Linked DNA regions of Psychrobacter arcticus 273-4. The main gene of each other region encodes a partner of the protein of the gene in region 2 in a complex. Links are inferred from orthologs where the notes say so. Each region holds a gene or a part of one and is shown on either strand. Other genes may lie near its edges.

What was found. Proteins that work in one complex are often made in the same cells at the same time.
Region 1: the proteins of metK (region 2) and groL are in contact, whole or in part, in a cryo-EM structure (PDB 8P4O), measured with the Escherichia coli proteins. The link is inferred for Psychrobacter arcticus 273-4 from one-to-one orthologs.

Annotation. Positions count from the first base shown.
Region 1 is NC_007204.1:644,074-649,608, forward strand. Bases 2,655-5,535 are described here. They hold groL (chaperonin GroEL), read left to right. Parts: upstream 2,655-3,215; coding sequence 3,216-4,856; downstream 4,857-5,535. Other genes in these bases: PSYC_RS02875 (co-chaperone GroES), read left to right, coding at 2,827-3,120; yaaA (peroxide stress protein YaaA), read right to left, coding at 5,200-5,535. Outside these bases: wrbA (NAD(P)H:quinone oxidoreductase), read left to right, coding at 229-846; PSYC_RS02865 (hypothetical protein), read left to right, coding at 918-1,397; PSYC_RS02870 (DUF3108 domain-containing protein), read right to left, coding at 1,517-2,287.
Region 2 is NC_007204.1:990,242-998,528, reverse strand. What follows is about bases 2,101-5,079. They hold metK (methionine adenosyltransferase), read left to right. Parts: upstream 2,101-2,996; coding sequence 2,997-4,163; downstream 4,164-5,079. Other genes in these bases: PSYC_RS04300 (BCCT family transporter), read right to left, coding at 4,773-5,079; PSYC_RS04305 (DUF3144 domain-containing protein), read left to right, coding at 4,260-4,616; nth (endonuclease III), read left to right, coding at 2,101-2,369. Outside these bases: nudC (NAD(+) diphosphatase), read left to right, coding at 1-559; PSYC_RS04320 (RnfABCDGE type electron transport complex subunit B), read left to right, coding at 790-1,632; more of nth, read left to right, coding at 1,674-2,100; more of PSYC_RS04300, read right to left, coding at 5,080-6,425; PSYC_RS11910 (PQQ-dependent sugar dehydrogenase), read right to left, coding at 6,598-6,879; PSYC_RS11795 (PQQ-dependent sugar dehydrogenase), read right to left, coding at 6,887-7,015; ATP-dependent chaperone ClpB, read right to left, coding at 7,328-8,287. UniProt on the Escherichia coli protein: Catalyzes the formation of S-adenosylmethionine (AdoMet) from methionine and ATP.

The sequences.
Region 1 (5,535 bases), 350 kb from region 2 along the record:
GCAGTTGAGCAGTTGAGCAGTTGAGCAGTTGAGCGGGACATTGCTGATGGCTAAAACTATTATAGACAAGACGCAAGGCAAGTATGAGCTAATTTACTTGGCTATTAGGTTAAGTATATTGCTAAGTAGCAGGGTTTGTTTGCATGTCAGTGAATGACTCGGGCATAATGGGCAGTATCTATATTACTGCCAAATTACTGCCAACGATTTTATAAGGAAGTTTTGCTAATGAGTCAGACCGCCCCTTATGTTTTGGTGCTCTATTATTCAAATTATGGTACGACTAAGACATTAGCCTATGCTATCGCTCAGGGTATCGAAGAGGCAGGCATGACCGCGCGTATCCGCACCGTGCCGACAGTCGCACCTGAAACCACGGCAAGCAAACCTGCAATTCCCGATGAAGGTGATTTGTATTGCACCATGGATGATCTAAAAAATTGCAGCGGTCTTGCGCTTGGTAGTCCAACGCACTTTGGTAATATGGCAGCGCCCATGAAGTATTTTTGGGACAATACCGTTACCATTTGGCTGGCGGGAAATTTACAAAATAAACCAGCTGCTGTCTTTACGGCGACTGGCTCTATGCATGGCGGTCAAGAGACGACCTTACTGACGATGATGTTACCACTGTTACATCATGGCATGATGATTGTGGGCGTGCCTTATGCTGAGCCTGCTTTAAATCGTACCACGCGTGGCGGCTCACCGTATGGTGCCAGTCATGTTAGCGGTGCATCCCATGACCAGCCTGTATCTGCTGATGAGCGTGAGCTTGGCATCGCTCAAGGGCGTCGTTTAGCGATTACGGCATCCGCATTAGCGCAAGCCAACTGGAGTCGTTAATGCGCTCGTCTGTCACTGTTTGGCATGAACAATACTGTTTGGCATGAACAATTAGGAAATACATATCTCTAATGGCTACTAACCCTTCTCATGACGACAGTCATAAGCAAACATCCAAAAAAAGCAGTCAAACAACCCAGCCGCTAAAACCGATTACGCCTATTCGTCAGCGCCTAATGGTGACTTGGCTGATTTGGCTAACCTTTAGATTGCTCGCTTTGCCTCTTTTGATAAATGTCTTTAATCCTAGTCGCCCTGATATTGTCGGCGGTATTGCATGGCAAGCGCTATGGCTGGTACCGGCATTTGTCTTAACGCCATCGATACTGCGTGGGCGCTCACCTTATGCGCTATTAATAGACAGTATGTTTACCTTGGTGTATTTAGGCGCCAGTGGGGTCGTATTATTCACACGTGCTTATGGCAGTAGTTGGGCAGAAATAGCGGTCTATTTCATTGATTTCGTCCTGCTATTTGCGATTAATATCTGGCTGTTTATCTTATTGAAGCGCTTACCATCAATGAATAATGTGGTTAAACAACCACGCTAGTTACTGAATCTGTCTTAGTGTAAACAGTTCAACCATAAAAAAACGGCGCTCTATTTGGAGCGCCGTTTTTTTATTAAGATATGCATTCATTAAGATATTAACGATTACAGCTAGAGGTATTAATTAACCTTGGACAATTCTAAGTCTATCTTCTTACCATCATTCATCTGGCTTACTTTTACTGGTAAGTAATCTAAACTTGGTGCCAACCAAAAACTGGTTGAGCGATTGTTATCGTCATGAATACGATCTACACGCACCGTATCAAAGGTGCCAGCAGGCACGGTGATTTTAGTCTTACCAGATTTTTTAAATGGGGTTTTTTCTATCTTATCGTGTTTTGCCATGTAGTAATTGCCGGAGAACTTACCATTTAATAAGTCTTGTCGGATTTGCACCTCAAGGCTCAAATCGTCAAAAGCTTGCTGCGCCATATTTAAAGTGGTCGACTTGCCTCTATAGTTACTAACTACCTTTTTGCTGCTTGGATTGAAATCCAGTTTATGCGTACGACCGATACCCAGTAGTTTATAAGTGGTGCTGGCTTGGGTTGGAATGACCGTATTACCGTTAATGGTAAAGGTACTATGTTGTGCAGCGCTTGCGATACCAGCAACCCGTGCATTGACATTGTACTTCCAAGTGTTGCCTGACTTATCTAAAGCACGAGTTGCGGTACCTTTATATTTGTCCTCAACCGTAAAGGTATAACTAGCGCTCGAAGGTTGAATGTTTTTTGCGCTGGCAAAAGTAGGTGCAGCCATACTTAAAGCTCCGATAGCCGCTATACTGGCTCCAGTGGTTAATGCGGTTAAGAATTTAGTTTTACCGTTATTTTTGTCATTATAATCGCTTATGGATGGTTTTTTATTAGTAGATGAAAAATTCATAGATAGTCCTTAATAGAGTGATATCAGATAACTTATAAGTCGATTCGACCTTACTGCTAACTAATATTGTATTTACAATGTCTATAATGATCATACTCTGTTACATTTTCAAGAGGAGAAACTTACGCTAACGTTTGGCTCTTGTAGTTGATGTTACTATCCTAGGTGATGCTAAGACTATGAGTAACTTGCTGTAAATTTAGTAAGAATAGGCGTATAAAACAATGATTGTTTCTATGAAATGCAGTAATCATTTAATGCTTTCATAATAATCGCCAGCTTTATACTAATGTCTTTATTACACAATATTCTAAGCAATTCAGTATTGCTTATCGACAAACGCTGCACTAATTAAGAAATTCTTGTAAATTTTTGGTCTTTACACTTGAAGCCCACTGTCCATGCCCCCACTTTTTGAAACAAGCTTAACGCTTATCTTTATTATGCTAATTTTAAAAAAATGGCATTTGAAGATAGAGTATTGAGACTAACAAACCAAATAAATTCTTAACTTAAACAACCAACTTATTGGAGACATATTGATGAATATTCGTCCTTTACATGATCGTATTGTTGTCCGCCGCATAGAAGAAGAAACAAAAACGGCTGGTGGTATCTTGCTTCCTGGTTCAGCGCAAGAAAAGCCTTCACAAGGTGAAGTGCTAGCAACTGGTAACGGTCAGATTCGTGACAACGGCGAAACTCGCGCGTTAGATGTAAAAACTGGCGACAAAGTATTGTTCGGTCAATATGCTGGTCAAACCGTAAAAGTTGACGGCGAAGAGCTACTTATTATGAAAGAATCTGATGTATTGGGTGTGTTAGAAGGCTAGTCCTTTTTGAGTATTTTTATACTCAGCGCATTTTTGACAATATCATTGAAATATTTAATTGCATTCTCATACTTATAATAGTGGAGTAATTTAACATGGCAAAAGACGTAAAATTCGGCATTGATGCCCGTAAACAAATGATGGACGGCGTAAACATTCTAGCAAATGCAGTACGTGTAACCTTAGGACCTAAAGGTCGTAACGTGGTTATCGATAAATCATTTGGCGCGCCTACCATCACTAAAGATGGTGTTTCGGTTGCCAAAGAAATCGAGCTTGAAAACAAATTTGAAAACATGGGTGCACAACTTGTACGTGAAGTTGCTAGCCGCACTAATGATGTTGCTGGTGATGGTACAACCACTGCGACCGTATTGGCTCAGTCAATCTTGCAAGAAGGCATGAAATCAGTTGCCGCTGGCATGAACCCAATGGATCTGAAACGCGGTATTGATAAAGCCGTGCGTGCTGCTGTTGAGCAAATCCATTTGCTATCAACACCAGCTGATGATTCAAAAGCGATTGCTCAAGTTGGCTCTATCTCTGCTAACTCAGACACCAAAATTGGTGAATTGATTGCTCAAGCGATGGAAAAAGTCGGTAAGCAAGGTGTTATAACGGTTGAAGAAGGTTCAAGCTTTGAAGATACCTTGGAAGTTGTGGAAGGTATGCAGTTTGACCGTGGTTATATCAGCCCGTATTTTGCTAATAAGCAAGACAGCTTGACCGCTGAGTTTGAAAACCCATATATCTTGTTGGTTGACAAAAAAATCAGCAATATTCGCGAAATCGTGCCATTACTTGAGCAAGTCATGCAGCAGAGCAAGCCATTGCTAATCATCGCTGAAGACGTAGAAAACGAAGCATTGGCTACCTTGGTTGTAAACAACATGCGTGGCGGCTTAAAAACTTGTGCGGTAAAAGCACCAGGTTTTGGCGATCGTCGTAAAGCAATGCTAGAAGATATCGCAACTTTAACTGGCGGTACCGTTATCTCTGAAGAGATTGGTTTAAGCCTTGAGACTGCAACTCTTGAGCAATTGGGTACGGCTAAGAAAGTCACTGTTGGTAAAGAAAATACCGTAATCGTTGATGGCGCTGGTCACTCTGCTGATATCGAAAACCGCGTTGAATCTATCCGTCGTCAAGTTGAAGAATCAACGTCTGACTATGATAAAGAAAAGCTTCAAGAGCGTATGGCTAAACTGGCTGGCGGCGTTGCCGTTATCAAAGTTGGCGCTGCGACTGAAACTGAAATGAAAGAGAAGAAAGATCGCGTTGATGATGCGCTACATGCCACTCGTGCAGCGGTTGAAGAAGGCGTTGTCCCTGGTGGCGGTGTTGCCTTAGTTCGTGCGATGAATGCATTGTCTGAGCTACGTGGTGATAACGATGACCAAAATGCTGGTATCAATATCTTACGTCGCGCAATGGAAGCTCCATTACGTCAAATCGTTACTAACTCAGGCGAAGAAGCGTCAGTGGTAGTGAACGAAGTGAAGAGTGGCAGTGGTAACTACGGTTACAATGCGGCTTCTGGCGAATACGGCGATATGCTAGAGATGGGTATTCTTGACCCAGCTAAAGTAGCACGTTCAGCACTAGAAAATGCGGCATCTGTTGCAGGCCTCATGCTAACAACTGAAGTCATGATTACTGATTTACCACAAGGTGATGATGGTATGGCTGGCATGGGTGCTGGCGGTGGTATGGGCGGTATGGGCGGCATGATGTAATTTTACTTCTGCTACAAAGCGATTTTTCTTTGTCAGACGTGCTCAATGTACGATAAGTACTATTTTCGCACGTCTTCCTTGAATAATCGCTTTTCGCTAGAAGTATGAATTGGTCATAACGTACTTGTTAAATCTAGTTCAAATAAAACCCCGATAGGCTAAGCTTATCGGGGTTTCTTTATATAGTCGGTGAAAAGTAATATCAATACAACACGTACTACTGGTGCAAATTTTTCTTGCTTGCTGTGCCTACGCAGACAGAGGCTGCAAAAAATTTACACCAGTAGTACTGTAGCGATTTTAAAGTATTTCAACTATACAAATTAGGTATCTTCTTTAAAAACTACTGATCCGCAGCATCTCGTCTAAACACCCACGTCTTATCATCAGATAGCTCATCGACATAATAATATCCCGCCAAGTTAAACTGCTTAAGCTGCTCAGCATTGGTCAGTTTATTATCCGCAGCATATTTCACCATTAGGCCTCGAGCTTTTTTGGCATAAAAGCTAATCACTTTATATTGACCATTCTTTTCGTCTTCAAATCTTGGCGTGACAATCTCGGCAGCCAGCGCCTTTTTTTTCACAGATTTAAAATATTCATTTGAGGCTAAATTAATCAATACTGTGTCATCGCTATCTACCATACGCGCATTGATAGTGTTAGTGACTTCTTC
Region 2 (8,287 bases):
GCAGGCGGACACACGGTTTTGTAGTCGCTGCGCCGCGCCCACCATAGCTGCCAAATGCGGTGAGCGCGCGATGGTTTGTGACGTTTGCCAATTGCGTCAGTATCCTCGCGTACAGCCCTGCGTCATTACCGCTATTACTCGACTCAACCCGCAAACGGGTGAAATGCAAATTTTATTGGCCCATCATCATCGGCATGGGCAACAAAAAACAGCAGCTCATTTATCACAGTCGCCGCAACCGTTACTATACGGTTTGATTGCAGGCTTCGTAGAAGTCGGTGAAAGCTTAGAGCATGCGGTGGTACGCGAGGTGGCAGAAGAAGTGGGTCTTAGTTTGTCAGATATTCACTATGTGAGCAGTCAACCATGGCCATTTCCCTCTAATTTAATGCTTGGTTTTCGAGCATCTTACGCTGGGGGTGATATCGTTATACAAGAAGACGAGCTGTCACATGCCCAGTTTTTTGATCTATCAAAGCTGCCAAAGATACCCTTTAAAGGTAGCATTGCTTATGAGCTGATTACCCAAATTGCCAATGAGCAAGGTATCTCGCTTTAATCTATAGTTGAAATACTTTAAAGTCGCTATAGTACTACTGGTGTAAATTTTTTGCAGCCTCTGTCTGCGTAGGCACAGCAAGCAAGAAAAATTTGCACCAGTAGTACGTGTTGTATCGATATTACTTTTCACCGACTATATGATCTCAATTCAGCAATATCGCCATTATTCCATTTATTTTAATATCAGTACTCAGAGCGCTTAGCACTGATATGAAGGTCTTAAAGCACATGCACAGCACCACTAGTAAAAATAGTAGTCACATCCGTCTAACCAATCTACCAATCTTGTTCGATACTTTGGATATAGAGCGCTTACCTGCTGATATTCAGGAAAAGATCACGCGCATTGATGCCAGCCTACCGCAAACGCAGTGTGGTCTTTGCGATCATGCAGATGGCTGCCTACCCTATGCAGTCGCTATCGCGCTAGATAATGAGCCACATAATAAATGTGTGCCGGGTGGTCAGCCAGTGACTGATACTATTGCGCAGATTATCAATGCTGATATAACCACACTAAGCGCTGAGTCTTCAAAATGGCCACTAGATAGCCATTCTCAGCGTCCTGTTGAAGTGCGCGCCGTCATTCGTGAAGATGATTGCATTGGCTGTACCAAATGTATTCCTGCTTGTCCAGTTGATGCCATCGTTGGTACTGGTAAGCACATGCATACTATTTTCACCGACTTGTGTACAGGCTGTGAGCTTTGTATCGCGCCCTGTCCTGTTGATTGCATCGATTTGGTCACGGTTGAGCTCACGCTTTCGATGCCTGAGCGCACGCTTGAGCAGGATGATTTAAGGCAGCGCTACCATACCCATTTAAATCGTGTCAGCGAACAACTTGCGGATAGCAGCAATAGCAGACCCGTGGTCAGCATGGTAGAAGCAAAGCTCAACAATGCCACCAGTCTGTCTTTAAACATCAGTGAAGAACAAGCTAAAAACACCATTGCCGCTGCCAAGCTGCGTACTAAAATTAAAAAGCTGGAAAAGCAGCTTAGCGTGCGAGCAAATGACAGTAAACAAGCAGAGCTTACTGCATTGCAAACAGAGCTTTCACACCTTTAATAATCAATAAAATAATAGCGAATAACGATAGTGAAAACACTATGAGTAAAACCGTCAAACATAAAACAGCTGATACCCCACCATCGAGGCGCATGCCCAATCGTGACATACGTCCATTTTTTGAAAAATTGGCAGCGACGATTGACGAGCCCGTCACTGAGCTAAATTATGGTAGCAATTTTGAGCTACTTATCGCAGTAATTTTATCAGCACAAGCAACCGACATCAGCGTCAATATTGCCACCGATCAACTCTATCCGGTAGCGAATACGCCTGAGGCGATACTCGCTTTAGGCGAAGAAGGACTTAAAGCGTATATTAAGAATATAGGCTTGTTCAATGCTAAAGCTAAAAACGTTATCAAAACCTGCCGCGATCTTATAGAAAAATTTGATAGTACCGTCCCTGACAATCGCAAAGACTTAGAATCGCTTGCCGGTGTTGGTCGCAAGACGGCAAACGTGGTCTTAAATACCGCCTTTGGTCAACCAACCATGGCAGTCGATACGCATATTTTCCGAGTGGGCAATCGTACTGGGCTTGCCACTGGCAAAAACGTTTTAATCGTTGAAAATAAGCTGGTCGAGCGTATTCCAGATGACTATATCGTGGATGCCCACCATTATCTGATTTTGCACGGACGCTATACGTGTCAAGCACGGACGCCAAAATGCGGTGCTTGCCCTGTTTATGACGAATGTATGTTTAAAGACAAAGCGGCGTTTTTAGAGTTGTGATATGAGCGGATAATAATCCCAAAGCGCATCAATATAGTTGAAATACTTTAAAGTCGCTACCGTATTGCTGGTGTAAATTTTTTGCAGCCTCTGTCTGCGTAGGCACAGCAAGCAAGAAAAATTTGCACCAGTAGTACCTGTTGTATCGATATTACTTTTCACCGACTATAGATATACTGATGCTAAATTATAATAATGTCATGATTGAGCATTACTCATAATAGAACAAGCGCAGCTCACTAGAGTTTTATTGCGTTTCGAGTTAGAATAAGCGTATTTTTAGGCAAGTACGTCAGATTGTTGATCCTGCTGACAATCAGGTGATAGGCGTGTGATTGGCGACAGCTTGAAACACGTTACCAGCTAACAATACGATATAGTACAACACGACATAGTACAACGCGACATAGTACAACGCGAAGCTATCGCCGTCTTAGCCTTACCCCATATGATTTATCCAAATCCGTGTTTTATCTGAATCTATATAACACATGCATTTGTGAATATGTGAATTGAGTAGTACCAATTAATCACCGAGCAATACATTGTTCGGCCAATACCAATTAAAGCAGCGCCCAGACGTTATGCTTTTTCCTATTTTTACTGATTCAATTAAGCGATCCTATTATGCGCGAATATAACTTATTTACCTCAGAGTCTGTGAGCGAAGGTCATCCTGACAAAATGGCTGACCAAATATCAGATGCTATCCTTGATGCCATTCTACGCCAAGATTTACATGCCCGTGTGGCGTGCGAAACGCTGGTTAAGACAGGTGCTGTCATACTAGCAGGCGAAATCACCACCACAGCAAATATCGACGTTGAGCGCATCGTGCGTGATACAGTCAACGGCATTGGTTATCATCATTCAGACTTAGGCTTTGATGGCGAAACATGCGCCGTAATCAACATGCTCGGCAAGCAATCTCCTGAAATTGCTCAAGGTGTTGACCGCGCTGATCCTGAAGAACAAGGTGCAGGCGACCAAGGTTTGATGTTTGGCTATGCCAGCAATGAGACCGAAGTCTTGATGCCCGCCCCTATCGAGTATGCTCATCGCTTGATGGAGCGTCAGTCTGAGCTGCGCCGCGCAGGCGAGCTACCTTGGTTGCGTCCAGATGCCAAAGCACAAATCACCCTTAAATATGACGGTAGTAAACCCGTTGCTATTGATGCGGTCGTCTTATCTACGCAGCATGATCCAAGTATCTCGCAAGCCGATTTACAAGAAGCGATCATGGAGTCGATTATCAAACAAGTACTGCCAGCAGAACTGCTACATGCTGGTACACGTTATCATATCAATCCGACTGGCAAATTCGTCATCGGTGGGCCTGTCGGCGACGCAGGACTGACCGGTCGTAAGATTATCGTTGATACTTATGGTGGTATGGCGCGTCATGGCGGTGGCGCATTTAGTGGTAAAGATCCTTCAAAAGTAGATCGCAGTGCTGCTTATGCGGTGCGTTATGTGGCTAAGAACATCGTCGCTGCTGGTATTGCAGATCGCTGTGAAGTACAAGTGAGCTATGCCATTGGCGTTGCTGAACCGACTTCGATTTCGATTAACACTTTTGGTACTAACAAAATCAGCAACGATGAAATCATTCGCCTGATTCGTACGCATTTTGATCTACGTCCGTATGGTATCACTCGTATGCTAAATTTATTGCAGCCGATGTATCAGCAAACGGCTAGTTTTGGACATTTTGGGCGCCAAGGTTCTGAAACTGCCTTTACGTGGGAAAAAATAGACAAAGCTGAAATTTTAAAAGCGGATGCTGGTTTATAAAATTTTTACTGAAACCCTTTTTGTTCCTATTATCTTATCCAGTTATTAGACTGCTGTGATACATTTAAATTTACCTACCATTATTAGGAGTCGCTTATGTCTCAAGAGAACGCTCAAAACAATGAGATTGATGCAAGTCTTGAAATCACCCCTGAAATGCAGGCGTTTTATCAACGTGCAGATGCCATTATTGGTGTGGCAAACAGTCAATTGGGGCCTGATGCACATTCAGGTCAAGTAGGTGCTTCACTGCTTTATTCCGCGGCACGTTATAGCGCATCTGTTGCCTCTATCGGCTTTGTAAAAGGTGATGATTTCGCCAAAGAAAAAGACGATATTGTCGAATTTTATACCAAACAATATCGCCAAATGCTAAGCGATAACTTGACAGATTATGCACAGAACTTTGATAAGTATATTCAGCTTAATCAAGATGACAAGCCTACTAAATAAAACGGTAATGCTTAGTTGTTGAAATTTATCTGAGCTTCTCTAGTAGTAGAAAGTACCTCTGAGCAATTAAAACGAAACCCCAAGCTTAATAGTAAGCTTGGGGTTTTTAAGTTAATTTTTAACTTCAGTATTATTTAAACATTGTCCAAAAAACCTTTAACCTTCAGGCTTTTCAATAGCAGAGGGATCTGTGAGCAAGTGCTCATCAGCAAACTCATTGGCTGAGTTATGATCTGCCGACTCTTCGGTAATAAAGTGCTGTTGAGCTCGATACAGTATCAATCGATCTCGACTTAAGCCCCGAAGTAACGCATACATCATGACAAATATAACCAAAGCAAATGGCAGTCCAGCTACAATAGCGGCTGCTTGCAATGCGCCCAGTCCGCCTGCTGCTAACAATATAGCTGCAATCAAACCTTCCATCAACGCCCAAAATAAGCGTTGGATTTTGGGTGGATTGATATCGCCACCAGCCGTCAGCATGTCGATAACAAAACTGGCTGAATCCGATGAGGTCACGAACCATAAGACAATCATAATAACGACAAGAAAAGTAATTGGTTTCGCGAATGGATAGTACTCAACCAGTTTAAAAATAGCACTACCCGTATCTGCCTGTACTGCTTCTACCAATCCCGGACTGGCTATAGCCGGATCAAGAGCAGCTAAAAGTTCCATATGAATAGCGACACCACCGAAAGTGGTGAACCAGAAAAACAAAATCAACATTGGAATCAACAGCACGCCCAATACAAACTCACGGATGGTACGACCACGAGAGATACGCGCAATAAATACCCCTACAAATGGTGCCCAACTTACCCACCATGCCCAATAGAAAATCGTCCAACCACTCTGCCAGTCTGTATTACCATAAGCTTCTCCCCATGTTGATAAGGGCACCATAGCGACTATGTAATTACCGATGTTTTCTATAAAACTATCAAAAATGAATAAGGTTGGCCCTAAAATAACCATAAAGGCCAAGAGCACACCTGTAAAACCCATATTGATATCACTCAAGCGCTTGATACCTTTATCAAGCCCAAGCATCAACGAGCCACAGGCCAATGCAGTCACAAAGGCAATAATAATAAACTGTACCGTTAAAGAATTTGGTATACCAAATAAATTTTCAAGACCTGAATTGATTTGCATAACTCCTAGACCTAAGGAAGTTACCACACCAAACATCGTCCCGAATACGGCTAGGATGTCAACCGCATGACCCCAGCGGCCATATATTTTTTCGCCTAATAGCGGATATAACGTCGAGCGAATCGATAACGGCAGTCCACGGCGAAAGTGGAAATAAGCCAGTGCCAATGCCACTATGGTATAAATCGCCCAAGCATGTAATCCCCAATGCAAAAATGAGATGCTCATAGCCTGCTTGGCAGCTTCTACTGTTTCAGCTTCACCTAGTGGTGGTGCCATAAAGTGGTATAGGGGCTCAGCCGTTCCCCAATACACCAGTCCAATACCGATACCAGCAGAGAACAACATGCCGATCCACGAAAAAAGACTGTACTGCGGCTTCTCTGTTTGTTGACCCAAACGAATATCACCGTAACGGCTCGCCGCTAGATAAATACAAAAGACCAGCGCCACGTTCATTAATATAATAAACATCCAGCCGAACTTATCCGTGATAAAATTTTGTAAAAAACTAAATAGCGCGCCAGCGGTTTCAGTGAAAAAAGTGCCAAAGATGATAAATCCAACGATAAGTAACGCTGAAGTAATAAACACAGGTTTGCTTACCCGTGGAAAAGGGCCTAACCTGCCAACTTTTACATGATTCATTTGTTTGTTAGCCTTAGTTTTTAGGAAGGCCACCTTAACAAGATACCTGCCAACTATCAAATTTAATTAAGTATTTACCATTTTCTCATTGATAGACATAAATAAGAAACTATCTGGTAGCACAAACCACAATGCCGCAAAACCCTAGAAATTTGGATAGCTGTTTCTGTATTCATTCGCTACCATCTTCTAAAACCCAAACCTGCCCCTCTACATTTAACACGCTCCGAATACGCTCTCCCATATCATAGCGATATCGTTCCGAAGCGCCATTATTTTCATCAAACCTAACCACGATTAGCGCTTTGGAGGATAAGCCACTGATCAGCGCATTGCCATGCCATGCCATGCCGGAAAATCGGTATGTGTACCAGTCGAATAGATGCTGATCGATGAGGGAGATATGACCGGCGGCGATGTCATTACTATTCGCAAATGGATTATCCGTTGGCATGGAGCCATCAGCATTTAGCCGTATTATTTTGCCCATCAGGAGAGAATAATAAACGGTGGCTATAATGCCCTTGCCCGTCTACCTTTGGCGTCTGCTGCCAAATGGGAGTAATCGACTGTAGGTTTGGCGCGCTCATATACTGCCTACTTATTATTATCTAGTCTCCATAAATTTTATATTCATATATAGTTGAAATACTTTAAAGTCGCTACCGTATTGCTGGTGTAAATTTTTTGCAGCCTCTGTCTGCGTAGGCACAGCAAGCAAGAAAAATTTGCACCAGCAGTACGTGTTGTATCGATATTACTTTTCACCGACTATAGCAAAAACATTGAGACATTAGAAGAATAGTAGAGCACAAGACAAAAACCCCTTACTTGCCTGTATAAAAAAATAGGCAAATAAGGGGTTTGATTGAACTCATAACAATTAGAACCAGCAATAATTATTAGCTCATTCTAAGCTTATCAAAGGTCAGTTTGTCATCAGCACCGACATCGACTTTGATGATATCACCAGCGACAAAATCACCTGCCAGCAATTTCAATGATAATGGGTTTTCAATCTCTTGTTGGATCGCACGTTTAAGTGGACGCGCACCATAAACAGGATCATAGCCAACTGCAACCAGTTTGTTCATCGCATCTGCCGATAACTCGATATCCAACTCACGCTCATATAGACGCTGACGCAAGCGGTTCAACTGAATCGCAGCAATACCAGCCATCTGTGACATACCTAGCGGATGGAATACCACGATCTCATCGATACGGTTGACAAACTCTGGGCGGAAATGCTGTCCAACCGAATCCATCACCTCAGCTTTGATATCTTCATAGCTCTCGCCAACCATTTCTTGGATTTTGTGCGAACCCAAGTTACTGGTCATAATAATGACGGTGTTTTTGAAGTCTACCACGCGACCTTGTGAATCCGTCAAGCGACCATCGTCCAATACTTGTAGCAAGATATTAAACACATCAGGATGCGCTTTTTCAACTTCATCAAACAAAATCACACTATAAGGCTTACGGCGTACCGCCTCCGTCAAAGCACCACCTTCTTCATAGCCCACATAACCTGGAGGCGCGCCCACCAAACGGCTGACGCTATGCTTCTCCATGTACTCACTCATATCGATACGGACGATAGCATCTTCTGAATCAAACAAGAAGTTCGCCAACGATTTGGTCAGCTCTGTTTTACCGACACCCGTAGGCCCTAAAAACAAGAACGAGCCTGAAGGACGGTTTGGATCAGACAAGCCAGCACGGCTACGGCGTACTGCATTGGCTACTGCTTCGACCGCTTCATCTTGACCGATGACGCGCTCATGGAGGTTTTCTTCCATCGCCAGCATCTTGTCACGTTCGCCTTGCAGCATTTTACTAACTGGAATACCCGTCGC